Regions from separate parts of the Teredinibacter haidensis genome, predicted to be linked through region 1. Evidence: predicted binding sites of a transcription regulator. Region 1 holds the regulator's gene; the other holds the start of a gene.

Region 1 (7,998 bases):
GGCGGTATATAGCCTCAGGCCTCTGGATTTTGCCGTTTTCCCCACCATCGTATTGATCGCCACCCTGTTGCGGTTGGCTTTGAATGTGGCCTCCACCCGCGTGGTATTGCTGGAGGGGCATAAAGGTGGGGATGCTGCAGGTAAAGTGATTCAGTCTTTTGGTGAAGTGGTTATTGGTGGTAACTACGCCGTTGGTTTGGTGGTCTTTATCATCCTGATCATTATCAACTTTGTTGTGGTTACCAAAGGTGCCGGGCGTGTTTCTGAGGTGAGCGCGCGCTTTACTCTCGACGCCATGCCCGGTAAGCAAATGGCTATCGATGCGGACTTGAATGCGGGCGTTATCGATCAGGATGAGGCGCGCACCCGCCGAGCCGATGTGGCTGCGGAAGCGGATTTTTATGGTGCGATGGACGGTGCCAGTAAATTTGTTCGTGGTGATTCCGTCGCAGGTATTTTAATCCTCATTATTAACATCATCGGTGGTCTGATAGTGGGTGTGGCTCAGCATTCTTTGGAGTTTCAGGATGCACTGCAAAAATACGTCCTGCTAACTATTGGTGATGGTCTTGTCGCACAAATTCCTTCACTGCTACTGTCCACTGCCGCCGCCATAATGGTGACACGGGTTAACAGCTCGGAGGATATGAATCGACAGGTGCTGTCGCAAATGTTTGCGTCTCCCAAGGCTATGGCCGTCACCGCCTGTATTCTATTTATTATGGGTGCCATACCCGGAATGCCCCACGTTGCGTTTATTAGTCTCGCGGCGATTTGTGGCGCTATTGCTTATTATATTCACTTCAAACAACAGCAAATCGAGGTGGTGGAAGAGGGCGGGTTTCAGCACGGCGCACCGGGAGCTATGCCGAACCGAGGAGATCTTCCTCCAACAATTTCTGGGCCCGCAGGCCTACCATCACCAGCAGGTTCAGTCTTAACCGAAGAGCCTACTGAGGTTAGCTGGGACGATGTTACACCCGTCGACATTATCGGTCTGGAAGTGGGGTACCGGCTGATCCCCTTGGTTGATAAAACGCAAAACGGCGAGCTGCTTGGGCGTATAAAGGGTGTGCGAAAAAAGCTTTCTCAAGATTTGGGTTTTCTGATTCCCGCAGTTCATATTCGCGATAATCTGGACCTGATGCCCAGTGCCTATCGCATCACTTTAATGGGCGTAAGTGTCGGCGAAGGTGAGGTCTATCCAGATCGCTCCCTGGCAATTAACCCAGGGCAAGTTTTTGGTAAGTTGGAAGGAACCGTTACCCAGGATCCGGCCTTTGGGTTGGAGGCGGTATGGATCGATGAAAGCCAGAAAGATAAGGCGCAAACCTTAGGTTACACCGTGGTAGATGCAAGTACCGTAGCTGCCACTCATCTTAATCAAATCATTCAAAGCCATACCCACGAACTGATCGGCCACGAGGATGTACAGAAGTGGCTGGATCTACTAGCAGATAAATCACCTAAGTTGGTTGAAGAGCTGGTTCCCAATACGATATCCATCAACCAGTTGTTAAAAGTACTGCAAACATTGTTACGTGAACAGGTGCCCGTTCGGGATATGCGAACCATTGCAGAAGCGTTGGCGGCGCACGGCAGTAAAAATCACGATACCGCCTCGCTCACCGCCATTGCTCGTGCATCACTGGCGCGTCAAATCGTCCAAGGTATTGTCGGTGCCGATCTTGAACTCCCCGTGATCACCTTTGATCCAGCCCTGGAACAATTGTTGCTACAGTCGGTACTACAGGCACAAAAAACTGGCGCCGATGAAGGGGCGCTACTGGAACCACAGTTGGCCGAACGTATGAACAATGCCCTGGTAGCCGCAGCGCGAAAACAGGAAAGCGGCGGAAAATCTATTGTGCTGTTAGTTGCGGCTCCCATACGTTCAATGATGGCCCAGTTTGTTCGATTTAATATTCCCGATATGCGTGTGCTGGCCTACAACGAAGTGCCGGATAACAAGCAAATCACCATAGACGTCAGTGTTGGCGGCGAAGTACTAAGCGGTTAAACCCCTAAGGTTTAACCCAGCAGGAGAGACACCATGCAAGCTACAGGCAATAATCTGGTTAAGCGATTTGTTGCGCCCACCATGCGCAGGGCATTGGATCTTGTGCGAGAAGAGATGGGGGCAGAGGCCGTTATACTTTCCAGCCAAAAAGTTGCCGGAGGCGTGGAAGTTGTCACCTCCATGGAGCCGGATTTACCCACACGGGGTATCGATGTGCGACGGGAATTTGGCAGTCACTTCGATGCTGATCTGGATCGGGCGATGGAAAGTGATTCGGCCTGGCATGCTCAAGCCGAAGTAGATCGTGCCGCTGCGCAGTATTCCGGTCGCGTTGAATCGAACGAGCCTAACCAGGCCCCTATCGGTCGTGGCGCAAAAATTGCCCAGGAAATTGAGCGTGCTCGTGAGCGTATGCTGGATGCGAAACGTCGCGCTAAAGAAAGCGAAAGACCTATTAGCGAGCTGCCCACGCCTCAGCGCTATGCCGAGCCTGCAAGCGTACAGCCGCAGCCAGAAATGCGGCCGCGACCTGTAGCCGCAGCGCGTGCAGCAGTCCAGCCAGTAGAAAATAGTGGTTCTGAACAGGATGAACGTTTGGAAACCCTGCAGAGCGAACTGGCGGATATGCGTATGATTCTGGAGCAGCAGCTGTGGAGAATGACACAACGCGAGCAGCCTTTGGAAATACCTTCACAAATTAAATTACCCGCGGGGTTCACTGTTTTACACGAGCATATGAATCGCTTGGGAATACCCGAAAGTCTGGGCCAGCGGTTGATACAAGAGTGCGGGCATCACAGCAAAGTGAGTAAAGCTTGGCGTGACTGTATGGCGCGGTTGGCCAAAGATATTCCTGTTGCTGGCGGCGATATTATCCAGCAGGGTGGAATTTTCGCCTTCGTCGGGCAGACCGGTGTGGGTAAAACCACCACCATCGCCAAGCTAGCCGCACGCTACGTGCTTGAACACGGGCCGGGGAAAGTGGCACTGGTAACAACCGATACCTACCGGGTGGGAGCTTACGATCAGCTGCGTTCGCTGGGTCGGATCCTGAACGTTCCTGTACGCGCTGTGGACGGAGAAAACAGTCTTGTCACCATTCTCTCCTCCTTGCGCCAGTTCCCTTTGATTCTGGTCGATACCGCAGGCTTTCGCCATGGAGACCCTATGCTCAAGGATCAGCTGCGCAAGCTAGATACCTGTGCAGCTATTAAGCGAGTGCTGGTTATGGCGTGCAACAGTCAGGTTCAAACCATGAAGGCCTCTACCCACGCCTATAACTCGCAGCATGGTGTTGATGCCTGCGTTCTTACCAAGCTTGATGAGTCGGCGAGCCTGGGTGAAGCCATCAGTGTTGTACTGGAGCGACAACTTCCTGTCGCCTATACCACCGATGGACAGGAAATCCCCAAAGACATCCGCTGTGCCAGTGGTCATCAATTAGTCGCTGCGGCCGTTGGATTGTTAAAAACGACTACAGAACAACCAATTTCCGCTTTTAATGGAGGTTAATCGGTGCAAGGGCTGCAGCGTGAAAAACGTCATCTATACTTGGTGGAGCCAAGTTCTAAACGAGTAAACAACCGTATGAGTGCTAACCGACCAATTAAAGTAATTGCTGTTACCGGCGGCAAGGGTGGTGTAGGCAAAACCAATATGTCGGTTAACCTCAGCGTTGCGTTGGCCGAGCTAAACCGCCGGGTTGTGTTAATGGATGCCGATCTAGGATTGGCCAATGTTGACGTATTGCTGGGGTTACAGGCTCGCTACACCATTGCCGATGTGCTCGATGGCAGTAAAACGCTAAGAGACGTTTTATTAAACGGTCCCGGCGGTGTAAAAGTTGTACCGGCGTCTTCAGGTGTGCAGCAAATGACGGCGCTGTCACCGCAAGAACATGCGGCATTGATCTACGCGTTTAATGAATTGAGCGAACAGATGGATGTTTTGGTAATTGATACCGCCGCCGGTATTTCCGATACCGTTGTGAGTTTCGTACGTGCTGCGCAAGAGGCCATCATTGTTGTTTGCGACGAGCCATCGTCCATTACCGATGCCTATGCACTTATCAAGATCCTCAATGTTGATCACGGTGTTTTTCGTTTTCGCGTAATTGCCAATATGACCCGCAGCAACCAGGAAGGCATTAACTTATTTAATAAGTTAAATGCTGTTTGTGAGCGATTTTTAGATGCTTCGCTGCAATACCTTGGAAATGTGCCTTTCGACGAAAACGTTCGCAAAGCGGTACAGAAACGCCAACCACTTATTCAGTTTGCCCCACGATCGAAAGCAGCGAATGCCGTGCGGGCAATGGCTCAAAAAATAGACCAGTGGCCGGTGCAAGCCAGCGCACGAGGCCATTTGGAATTCTTTTTGGAGCGCTTACTTACCGCTGATGTCAGTGGGTATTAGGAACGTTTCCCAATGGTAAGCCCCAGTGGTCGCCCACCCCTAACAGAAATTTCACATTATTATTTGCGTATGTTTTATGTCAGTTACCGCGGTAGATAATTTAATGGTATATGAGCAAACGCAGGAAGCGGTACCCCAAATCAAGGTCGAAGATTATTTGCACTTGGTCAGCCGTATTGCGTACCACATCATGGCTCGCATGCCTTCCAGTGTTCAGGTGGATGACCTTATTCAGGCTGGAATGGTGGGGCTGCTGGAGGCGTCACAAAAATACGACGCTACTAAAGGCGCAAGTTTTGAAACCTATGCGGGAATTCGTATTCGCGGGGCCATCGTTGATGAAATGCGCCGGGGCGACTGGGCGCCACGCTCCGTGCACCGAAATACACGACGGGTATCCGAGGCAATAACCAGGCTGGAATCGCGCTTGGGGCGCGATGCCAAAGATGGCGAAATTGCACAAGAATTAGACATGTCGCTTGATGAGTACCACAGCATTCTGCGCGACAGTACCTCCACACGCTTATTCAGTTTGGAAGAAACTTACGAAGACGACGAGTCTCGCCTCAGCCAGCCAGAGCTAAGTGAAGCTCTTCTGGGGCCGGCAGAGGGCGCGCAGCGCGGAGCACTTCAGGCGGCGCTGGCAAAGGCGATACGAGATTTACCTGAGCGAGAGCAGCTTGTGCTATCACTCTATTATGATCAAGAGCTAAATCTTAAAGAGATAGGTCAGGTCTTGGGGGTGTCAGAATCAAGGGTGAGCCAGATACATAGTCAGGCGGCGTTGCGATTGCGTTCCAGGCTTACAGATTGGCACCGGAATGATTAAAGTGTGAGATCAAGGTATTGCCAAAAATATGTCACTTAAACTGGCCGACTTGTAATCTACGACTAAACTTAACCAGAGATTCTAAAAATTACTATGGCATCAAAGCTATTGGAACATACGATAACTAGCAGATTGCCAAGAAACACATTTGGGTAACGGAGGTTGAATTGGACAAAAACATGAAAATCCTGATTGTTGACGACTTTTCGACAATGAGGCGCATCATCAAAAATTTACTTCGCGACCTTGGGTTTACTAACACCCAGGAAGCTGATGACGGTACAACGGCATTGCCAATGCTGCGCAGTGGCGATTTTGATTTTTTAGTTACCGACTGGAATATGCCAGGAATGACCGGTATCGACCTGCTCAAAGAAGTCAGGGCTGATGCGAAGCTGGTGAGCCTACCAGTGCTAATGGTTACGGCAGAAGCCAAACGGGATCAAATTATTGAAGCCGCCCAGGCTGGCGTAAACGGTTACGTTGTTAAACCGTTTACAGCACAGGTATTAAAAGAAAAAATCGATAAGATTTTTGAGCGCGTAGAGGGCTAGCAGCCAGGCGGATCAGTCAATGGATATAAATGAACATTCCCACAATGAGGAATTTTTGTCGCAGTTAGAGGAATGCTCTACTCGCCTTGTGGAGAAGCTCCAAAGCGACAACTACGGTGAAGCTTCCGCGCTTATACACGGGTTAGTTGAAGCCAGAGATAAACATATTTTTACCAGTGTCGGCCAGCTCACCCGGGCGCTGCATAATGCAATCGTTAACTTCAATGTTGATGCCGATTTAGAAGCCGAGCCTCCCGAAATCAATCAATCGGAAATTCGGGATGCCTCCAGTCGACTTAACTACGTTATTAGAATGACGCAGGAAGCGGCTGATAAAACGATGGATAAAGTTGAAGCTGTTGCCCCTATCGCGATGAATCTAGGGCAGGAAGCAACGCGTTTACGCGATGAATGGCACCGTTTAAAGCGTCGGGAAATTTCCAAGGAAGAATTTAAAGAACTGTATAACCAGATGGGCGATTTTCTTGACCAAATGGAAGAAGGTACTGTGCAGCTAAACAAATCCCTGCAGGATATTATTCTGGAGCAGGGCTTCCAGGATCTGACCGGGCAGGTATTAAAAAAGGTGATTAGTCTGGTCACCGATGTAGAAGATGAGCTGGTTAATTTGATGCGTATTGCCGGTCAGGTGGAGCAGGTTACCGGCATGGCGAGCGAAGGGAGTGATAAACAAAGTCTCCCAGAAAAGAACAATAGTGTAGCCGAAGGGCCACAAATTCATGCAGACAGACGCGATGATGTGGTTTCGGGGCAGGACGATGTAGATGACCTGTTATCGAGTTTGGGGTTTTAGGTCCATCATTGGAATCTAAACGTGTGTAATAGACAGTTAACCGGTCGGAAATGACCGCCGGTTTAAAGGAGCATTGAATGGCATTTGGCGAAGATGAAGATATCCTACAGGACTTCCTTGTCGAAGCTGGAGAAATAATCGAGCTGCTATCTGAACAGTTAGTAGACCTTGAGCAGAAGCCTGACGACCGGGATTTGCTCAATGCCATTTTTCGCGGTTTTCACACGGTAAAGGGTGGGGCGGGTTTTCTGCAGTTAAATTCGATGGTGGATTGCTGCCATGTAACTGAAAATTTATTCGATATTTTGCGCAACGGCCAGCGGGAAGTGACCCCAGAGCTGATGGATGTTGTACTCCAGGCTTTGGATGCGGTAAATGCTCAGTTTGCTCAGGTGTCTGCTCGGGAAACTCCCGAGCCCGCAGATCCACTGCTGATTAATGCTCTTGAAAGGCTTGTCTCCGGTGAAGATCTTGCTGTGGTCGAGCCGACTCCAGCGGTAGAGGATCGTGCGGAGCCGGTCGCGAGTGGAAGCGGTGATATCGACATCACCGATGATGAATTTGAAGGTTTTCTCGATGCGATCACCGGCGAGACTAAAGAAACGAAGCCGGCATCCGCGCCGGTAGCATCTTCCGGTTCTGAAGAAATTTCTGAAGATGAATTTGAAGCATTATTGGATCAGCTGCACGGTAGCGGTAAAGGCCCCTCTGGTGACTCTCCTGTGTTGCCGACACCCGTCACGAGGGGAAAATTGGATAGCGATGAAATATCGCCGGATGAGTTTGAAAGCCTACTAGACCAGCTGCACGGTTCGGGGAAAGCGCCGGGGAAACAGCCCAGCCCAACAACGCCTGAGTTGATCAACGATGACGAGTTCGAAGATCTTCTCGACCAATTACACGGTAAGGGCAAAGGGCCTACGGTTCCTGAGTCTTCTGCAGCCGCTCCAACGCAAAAAACGCAGGAGTCAGCCCATACGCCGAAGCCTGCCGAGAAGGCAAAACCTGCCGTTAAGGCAGTACCTGCAGCTGCGAAAGCACCCGTCCGAGCAGCGGCACCAAAAACCCGTGAAGCTTCAGGGCAGGCTGCCCCCAGTGCTGAAACGACCGTAAGGGTCGATACTCAGCGGCTCGACGATATTATGAATATGGTCGGCGAACTGGTCTTGGTACGTAATCGCTTGGTACGTCTGGGGCTGGAATCTGCTGATGAGTCCATGCAGAAAGCCGTGGCCAACCTGGATGTTGTAACAGCCGATCTACAGACCTCGGTTATGAAAACACGCATGCAGCCGATCAAAAAGGTGTTTGGCCGTTTTCCACGAGTGGTGCGAGATCTTGCGCGTAATCTGAAAAAAGAAATTGG
Region 2 (7,998 bases), 1.9 Mb from region 1:
CCAACAATACCCCAAACAATAGTCATAATCGCAAACTGGCGTACGACCTTGTAGTTGTATGTTGACTGATCAGTTGCCAAGCCATTGCTCATAGTTCAGTCCTGTGTTGTTTTGTTTCAGGTTTCGAAAACAGTATTTGTAAATCACTTGCAGCCAACCCAAAACACATTTGTATCCTGTAGATGAATCTATGCGCGTCTCATTACGCAGTTCTTCATTTTTTAGGGCTGTAATTGCTAACGATTTTAGGCACTTTCCTCTCTCTTTATTTGATCTATATCAAACGTCAAAAAATGCCGCACAAACCCTCTACAGGCTTCTGCAGCACATCTTGCGAATAAAGTGCGGTGAATAGTTATCTTTTAAGGGGAAGCCATATCAGGCCACTCCCCCCTTACAAGATCAAGATTAGTCGAGTTTACGACCTTTTTGGGCCGCTATGCGCATACGCAATGCATTTAACTTAATAAAGCCACCGGCATCTTTCTGGTCGTAGGCGCCGGCATCATCCTCGAAGGTTGCAATGCTTTCATCAAACAGGGTGTCTGGAGAACGGCGACCGACAACACTGACGGAGCCCTTGTAGAGCTTGAGGCGCACATCGCCATTGACAAATTGTTGGCTATCATCAATAAGCGCTTGCAACATTTTGCGCTCAGGACTCCACCAATAACCGTTGTACACCAGCTCAGCATACTTGGGCATCAGCGAATCTTTGAGGTGCGCGGCCTCTCTATCGAGGGTAAGAGATTCAATGGCTCTGTGAGCTGGCAGCAGAATCGTGCCGCCTGGCGTTTCATAACAACCACGGGACTTCATGCCCACATAACGGTTTTCGACGATATCTGCTCGGCCAATACCGTGGGCACCGCCTTTTTTGTTCAGTGTTTCCAATACGGTCGCTGGCGACATGGCTTCACCGTTAATTGCAACAACGTCACCTTTCTCGAAGCTCAGCTCGATATATTCAGGTGCATCCGGCGCCTCTTCCGGTGAAACCGTCCAGCGCCACATATCGGGCTCAGCTTCACTCCATGGGTCTTCGAGGATGTCGCCCTCATAAGAAATATGCAACAAATTAGCATCCATAGAGTAAGGTGATTTTTTGGTCGCCTTGGCGAAGTCCACAGGAATATCACGCTCTGCACAGTAAGCCATCAACGTTTCACGGGAAGTCAGATCCCACTCACGCCAGGGAGCAATAATTTTAATACCCGGCTGCAGCGCATAGGCGCCCAGCTCGAAACGTACTTGATCGTTACCTTTACCCGTTGCTCCATGACAAATAGCATCAGCACCGGTTTCCTTAACAATTTCAACCATACGCTTGGCGATCAGCGGGCGGGCAATAGAGGTGCCCAACAGGTACTCACCTTCATAGATCGCATTGGCGCGGAACATTGGGAACACATAGTCGCGTACAAACTCTTCACGCAAGTCTTCAATATAAATATCTTTAATGCCCATCGCTTCAGCTTTGGCTCGGGCAGGCTCTACTTCCTCACCCTGACCAATATCGGCAGTAAAGGTTACAACTTCGCAGTTATAGGTTTCTTCTAGCCAGCGAATGATCACCGAAGTGTCAAGGCCACCGGAATATGCGAGTACAACTTTTTTGATTGAAGACTTATCTTCTGACATGAAAACTCCACAAATGGATAGAATGCGATCTGAAGGACGCGAATTTTATATGCAAAGAGCCCACAAACTCCAGTGCTTTGGCTGTTTATTTGCCCTCATCCAGCACAAAATAAAGAGCAGGAAACCTGACAATGATCAGCCTTACGGTATTTGATACCTTTCTTTCCACGCTTCCACTACTGTTAGCCATTGCACTCTTCCAATGGAAGCTTAATGGCTGCCGGGATATTTTAGTCGCCAGCGCACGAATGGTGCTGCAACTTATTGCCATGGGCTACCTGCTGGCAATACTCTTTGAGTATCGCTGGAACACGCTGGGAATTGCCGTTATTACTTTTATGACACTGGTATCAGCCGCGATAGCGATCCGGCCATTGAAATCCAAATCCTGGCGCCATTTCAATGCCGCCGCCCTCGCACTGTTTCTGGCAAGCGGACTTCATTTGGCCTGGATTGTTTTAATTGTTCTGAAACTCTCACCCTGGTACCAACCACAACTTGTCGTGCCTCTGGCTGGAATGGTGTTTGCCAACGGTATGAATAGCCTTAGCCTAGGAGCAGAGAGGTTTGAGGCGGAGCAGAAACACAATAACGAGAATGCCGCAACCTGCGCCTTTAACGCAGCTATGATCCCTCAGATAAACGCCCTTCTGGCCGTCGGATTGGTATCGCTGCCGGGAATGATGACAGGCCAGATCCTTTCAGGAATATCGCCTCTCGAAGCGGTGCGCTATCAAATTATGGTGATGAGCATGGTTGCCGGAACGTCCGCACTCAGCCTAACGATCTATTTTTACGCGCTTAACTTTAAACGACAATAAATTTTATTGGCTCGACGCCAGAGGTAAAACATCAACCTCCTCCAATCGCTCCATACGCACACTAACACGGCGGTTTTTCGCTCTACCGGCAACGGAACCGTTAGAGGCCACCGGATAGCGTTCGCCATGCCAACGCAGCACAATCCAGTCCTCCGGCACGCCTCTTAAAACAAGGTATTGATTTACCAATTCTGCGCGTTGCTTGGAAAGCTCCAGGTTATCGGCTCTATCACCAAAAGCGTCGGTATGCCCATCCACATAAAATTTCCTGATTTTCGAGTCGTGCTTTACCAACTCAAGCATTTTATCAATCTGACGAATCATTTTTTTATTCAACTCATCGGTAACGCCAGCAGGAAAGAGAAGGGCTGTTCGCTTAACCTGTTCGAAATTGGCCGGCAGCAAACCCGTTAAACAATCCAGATATGTACGATATTCCGGTCTAAAACCGATACCCGTAATGGCTAGTCGCTCAGGCTGACTTTCCTCGGCCTGGTACCAGCTATCTTTTACCAGCTTCAACTCCCTGCCAGCATTCAGCTCCGACAACATCAACTCCGCTTGCTGGGAGCCTAACCAAAGGGGACGATTCCCTCGCTTTACCGGAACGGAGGCCAACGTCTGTTCCGATGGCTCCGGCATCCAGACAGGGGCTTTCGACAACAACTGAGCCTCTCCCGCCTGAAATCTCGCTGATCGTGTGCGCAGGTAAAACCCAGACGCTTCACCCGCGCGCGTGCGAAAAACCACTTCACCAAAGAAAGGCACACTCTGCTCCAGCCGGCACTCAAAAACGGACGAGATTGAGCGCCACTGCCCATCATTGATCGCGTTCGTGTAGGTGGCCGCACCAGCAACCACTGGCAGCACAGCCAAAACCATCACCAAGACTAAACGTGTCACACCATTCTACCTATCTATAAACCACACCTAAAAACCTCTTGCCAAAAGAGACACCCGTTAGACAACTATCGGCCAATCCGATAAACCCTTGAGCCTCACAGTGCAAGCAAGCCCATTTTCCGGTAGCATTCACACCAAGCAACCCGCTGTTTGCGGGCACTCTCTTATTTCAGAATAGCTATAGTTTCCATGACTGACGCCCTGACTATCACTGCCCCCGACGATTGGCATATCCACCTGCGCGATGGTGAAGCGTTAATAACCACCGTTCCCCACGCTGCAGACAGCTTTGCCCGGGCAATCATTATGCCCAACCTGGTCCCGCCGGTGCTCAACGCCAGCCAAGCCCTTGCCTATAAGGCTCGCATTAAAGATGCGCTGCCCCAGGACCACCAGTTCGAACCACTAATGGTGCTTTACTTAACAGACAACACCAATCCTCAGGATATAGCCGAAGCAAAAGCTGCTGGCATTGTTGCATGCAAGCTATACCCGGCCGGAGCCACCACAAACTCCGACTCCGGTGTTACCAATATCCGCAATATCTATCCCGCTCTGGAATCGATGCAAAAGCATGGCATGCTGCTACTGCTCCATGGTGAAGTAACCGACAGTAATATCGACATCTTTGACCGCGAAGCGGCCTTTATCGATCGCACGCTACGCCACGTGGTAAGTGATTTCCCACAACTAAAAATAGTGCTGGAACATATCACCACTCACCAGGCAGTAGAATTTGTTCGCGAAGCGCCTGCCAATGTGGCCGCCACCATTACTGCACATCACCTGCTATACAATCGCAACGATATGCTTGCCGGCGGTATTCGCCCACACTATTACTGTTTGCCGATTCTTAAACGCCAGAGCCACCAAGAGGCACTAATAGCGGCCGCCACCAGTGGCAGCCCCAAATTTTTCCTGGGGACAGATTCTGCCCCGCACGCCAAGACAAAAAAAGAAGCCGCCTGTGGCTGCGCTGGCAGCTACACCGCATTTGCCGCCATAGAGCTGTACGCGGAAGTTTTTGAAGATGCGAAGGCTCTCGACAAGCTGGAATCCTTTGCCAGCTTCTATGGCCCCGACTTTTATGGGCTACCACGCAACAGCAGTACCATTACGCTAGAAAAAATCGAATGGGAAGTACCCAAAACCCTACCGTTTGGCAGTGAGCAGCTGGTTCCCGTAAAAGCCGGTGAAAAGTTACGCTGGAAAAGGTGCCCATAAATGATTCCCAGCGTGATCGTTAAGCCAACGTTGGAAGCCACTCAAAATAAAACAAAAGAAGTAGAGATTTTTGTGAGCGATAAACGCCCCGAAGAGAAACAAAAAACACCACTTGCCCTACGTTTTCGCGGTTTTTTACCCGTTATTATTGATGTAGAAACCGGCGGTTTTAACGCCGCTACCGACGCGCTCCTGGAGATTGCCGCCGTAACCATTCGCATGGAAGAGGACGGCACGCTGGTACGCGATGAAACTTTCGATTTCCACGTTGAGCCTTTTGAAGGCGCCAACATTGAGCAAAGCGCTTTAGACTTTACCGGCATTAACCTGGAATGCGAAAACCGAAAAGCGGTACCAGAGGAAATCGCTTTAAGTGAGTTGCTCCAGCCAATAAGAAAATCCATTAAGGCGCACGGCTGCAACCGCGCAGTATTAGTGGGGCACAACGCCCACTTCGATCTGGGGTTTCTCAACGCTGCGGTAAAACGCTGTGAAATCAAGCGCAATCCTTTTCACCCATTTTCCTGCATGGATACAGCCAGTCTGTCTGGTGTCACTTTCGGTCACACCGTATTAGCCACCACCTGCAAGCTGGCTGAAATCGAGTTCTGCAACAAAGAAGCGCACTCAGCCGCGTACGACGCAGAAAAAACAGCAGATTTGTTCTGTCTGATTGTCAACAAGTGGAAGGCGCTCGGCGGCTGGCCGCTAGCAACACAAGATTAATGAGATTTTATTGATGACATCCGAATGGATTATCGTATTAACCATTAGCGGCTCTATCGGCATCGCTCTGATGTTTGTCGGCGTATTAATGACACTGCTAACAGCTCTTGGCAATCGCCATTATATTTACGGCGCCCTCTCTTTTTTACTATTCCCTGTCGCCCTAGCATATTGTTTTCAGTACAGAAAAGAAGCCAGCTACCCAGCCAAACTCTTATTCCCTGGTACAGCCCTCGCGCTAATCACCGCGATTATCGGCTGGGCACTGTATGTAAACTATGGGCTGATACTGCAATAAATTCATTCTTTTCGTGCGCGAAAAACCCACATTTTACTCAGTACAAACGTAATCACGGGAATCGTACAGACCACTACACCTAAGGAGACTCTGTGTGAGAGCTGAAGAAACGTCTCCAAAGCCAATAAAATTAATTCGCTACAAAAAAATGTAGACACAGAAACAAGTGCAAAACGAAGAAACACCTGCAAATCTAATTCTTGCTTAAATGTAAATCGGCCATGCCCAAAATAAGAAACCATAACCGCCGACACATACCCGATCAAGTTGGCAAAATACAAATCAATACCCGCCCACTCATGACTAATCAGCGCGGTAAAATAATGCGTTAACGTCGCAGTAACACCGACTACACCAAAGACCAATAGCTGAACAATTAACTCACGTTTCAGCTGCCGCACAACAAAGCTGGCGATCATCGCAACCTACTCAAAGCCTACCCACTCTTCCACCACGTACAAGGGGCGATTTTTAACTTCTTTATAGATACGGCCAATATACTCGCCGAGCAAACCGAGGAAAAATAACTGAATCCCACCAAGGAACAACACTGCAACCATCATAGATGCGTAGCCGGGAACATCAATTCCCATAAACAGCGTTTTGGTAATAATAAACAGACCGTAAACAAAAGATGCTGCTGAGATCATTAAGCCCAGATAGATACCCAGTCGAATTGGCATAGTACTGAAAGAAGCAATTCCGCTGATAGCGAAATTCCAAAGCTTCCACATATTGAACTTGGTTTCACCTTCAGCGCGCTCTGGACGCTCAAACTCTACCGTTGTACTCTTGAATCCAGGCCAGCAGAACAAGCCTTTCATAAAGCGGTCTTTTTCCGGCAGCTGCTTAATAACATCGACCACCTTGCGATCCATTAATCGGTAATCACCCACATTGGACGGAATGTAGGTGTCGCTCATTTTATTAAATAGGGTGTAAAACCAAATGGCGGTACTGCGTTTCAGCACACTGTCCGCATCGCGGGAGGAGCGGCGAGCAAACACCACATTGAAGCCTTGCTCCCACTTGGCCAACATTTCTAAAATAAGCTCAGGGGGATCCTGCAGATCGGCGTCTATAGGAATTATGGCATCGCCTGTAGCGTAATCCAGCGCAGCTGTCATAGCGGGTTCTTTGCCAAAATTACGCGAAAAGGAAACAACTTTGATACGCTCATCTTTGGCCGCATACGCCTTCAACAACTCTAAAGTATTGTCGGTGGAGCCATCATTAACACATACAATTTCCAAATCGTAGCTAAGATTTTCCAACACCTTCAATACCGTTTCAAAGAATACAGGAATAACACTGGATTCATTGTACATAGGAACCAATAAAGACAGTTTTTTATTCTTTTTGTTACCTGTCACATTGTTGCCAGTCATCGACGTCACCTTTGTTTAATGTTGCAAAATTTAAGGGCTAACCTTTACCCAAATTCCCGTATGACGTCGACGTGAATGTTCATACTCATGCCAAGCATACTCGGATTTAATTTTATTATGTATTGCCTCGAATTTTTTATTATCACTTTTGGGACCAAATACGATATAGCGTACGTTGTTACTGTTCAGCCAGGGCAACGTATCTACTTTTTCAGCTTTATAAAATTGATCAATTTCATCTTTTAAAACCCATATTCGAGGAACACTACCATGCCAGGTACGCAAATGGGAGGGCCAACCCAGCAAAACCGGCTTACCGCTGAAAATACCGTACATACTGGTATTGCTGTATGCGTTATCCAGAATCGGTTCGAGCACAATCCCTGCGGGGGCAGCCTCCAGATATTCAAACATCTGTCGATTAGTTGCGTTATTAGTGTACCAATAGTGCCCCTCAAGATGACCCGCATTGTATTTGCCTGAGTGTCTCCAATAGCGCTGCAATTCAAAACCCGCGCTAAAGGTGACCACTAACAGTACGGCCACGGACGCCCAGCGCACCCACTTTATAGTTGACCCCATTAACAGGCCACCGAGAGAAACGAAAGCACCAACCTGAATCCAGCCCCACCACTTCATAACGCTATTGGTTCGGCTAAAGTGCTCTGCCGTCGGATCATCGATATAAATCAATTCCGAAACAATCAGCAATAACAGCCATAAACCACTGAAGAACCAAGCCAAGGGCCGCTTACGCCCCTCCCACAAGCCAAAAGCAATCAATAACAGTACCGGCCACTGTAAAACAAGAAAGCGAGAAAATGGGGTGCGCATGTCGGCCGACACCCAGGCAACCGGTGTCGATAAAGTGCTGGTAAGAAAACCTGTCATAAAGGGGTATATCAAAAACGTTCCAACAACCCCACCACCGATTAGCCACAACCAATAAACGGGTTGTCTGAACCAAACACGATATAAAACCCAGACGGAGATTAGC

What was found. Region 1 encodes FliA, which starts transcription of late flagellar genes. Its sites were predicted from a motif close to TAAAGTTATNNNNNNNNCGGCCGATANCC; they were not measured.
Region 2: H5715_RS02040 (flagellar protein MotY) is a predicted target of FliA. The motif match lies at 3,429-3,457, and genes of this name have one in related genera.

The regions. Positions count from the first base shown of each region.
Region 1 covers NZ_CP060084.1:2,329,995-2,337,992, reverse strand. The annotation lists gene flhA (flagellar biosynthesis protein FlhA) at 1-2,020, shown strand, start outside; gene flhF (flagellar biosynthesis GTPase FlhF) at 2,054-3,532, shown strand; gene H5715_RS09015 (MinD/ParA family protein) at 3,608-4,435, shown strand; gene H5715_RS09010 (RNA polymerase sigma factor FliA) at 4,539-5,264, shown strand; gene cheY (chemotaxis response regulator CheY) at 5,432-5,818, shown strand; gene H5715_RS09000 (protein phosphatase CheZ) at 5,838-6,632, shown strand; gene H5715_RS08995 (chemotaxis protein CheA) at 6,710-7,998, shown strand, end outside.
Region 2 covers NZ_CP060084.1:479,008-487,005, reverse strand. The annotation lists gene ccoN (cytochrome-c oxidase, cbb3-type subunit I) at 1-92, opposite strand, end outside; gene H5715_RS02050 (argininosuccinate synthase) at 409-1,641, opposite strand; gene H5715_RS02045 (ABC transporter permease) at 1,773-2,462, shown strand; gene H5715_RS02040 (flagellar protein MotY) at 2,466-3,365, opposite strand; gene pyrC (dihydroorotase) at 3,555-4,589, shown strand; gene rnt (ribonuclease T) at 4,590-5,315, shown strand; gene H5715_RS02025 (hypothetical protein) at 5,326-5,613, shown strand; gene H5715_RS02020 (GtrA family protein) at 5,616-6,032, opposite strand; gene H5715_RS02015 (glycosyltransferase family 2 protein) at 6,039-7,001, opposite strand; gene H5715_RS02010 (DUF2298 domain-containing protein) at 7,032-7,998, opposite strand, start outside.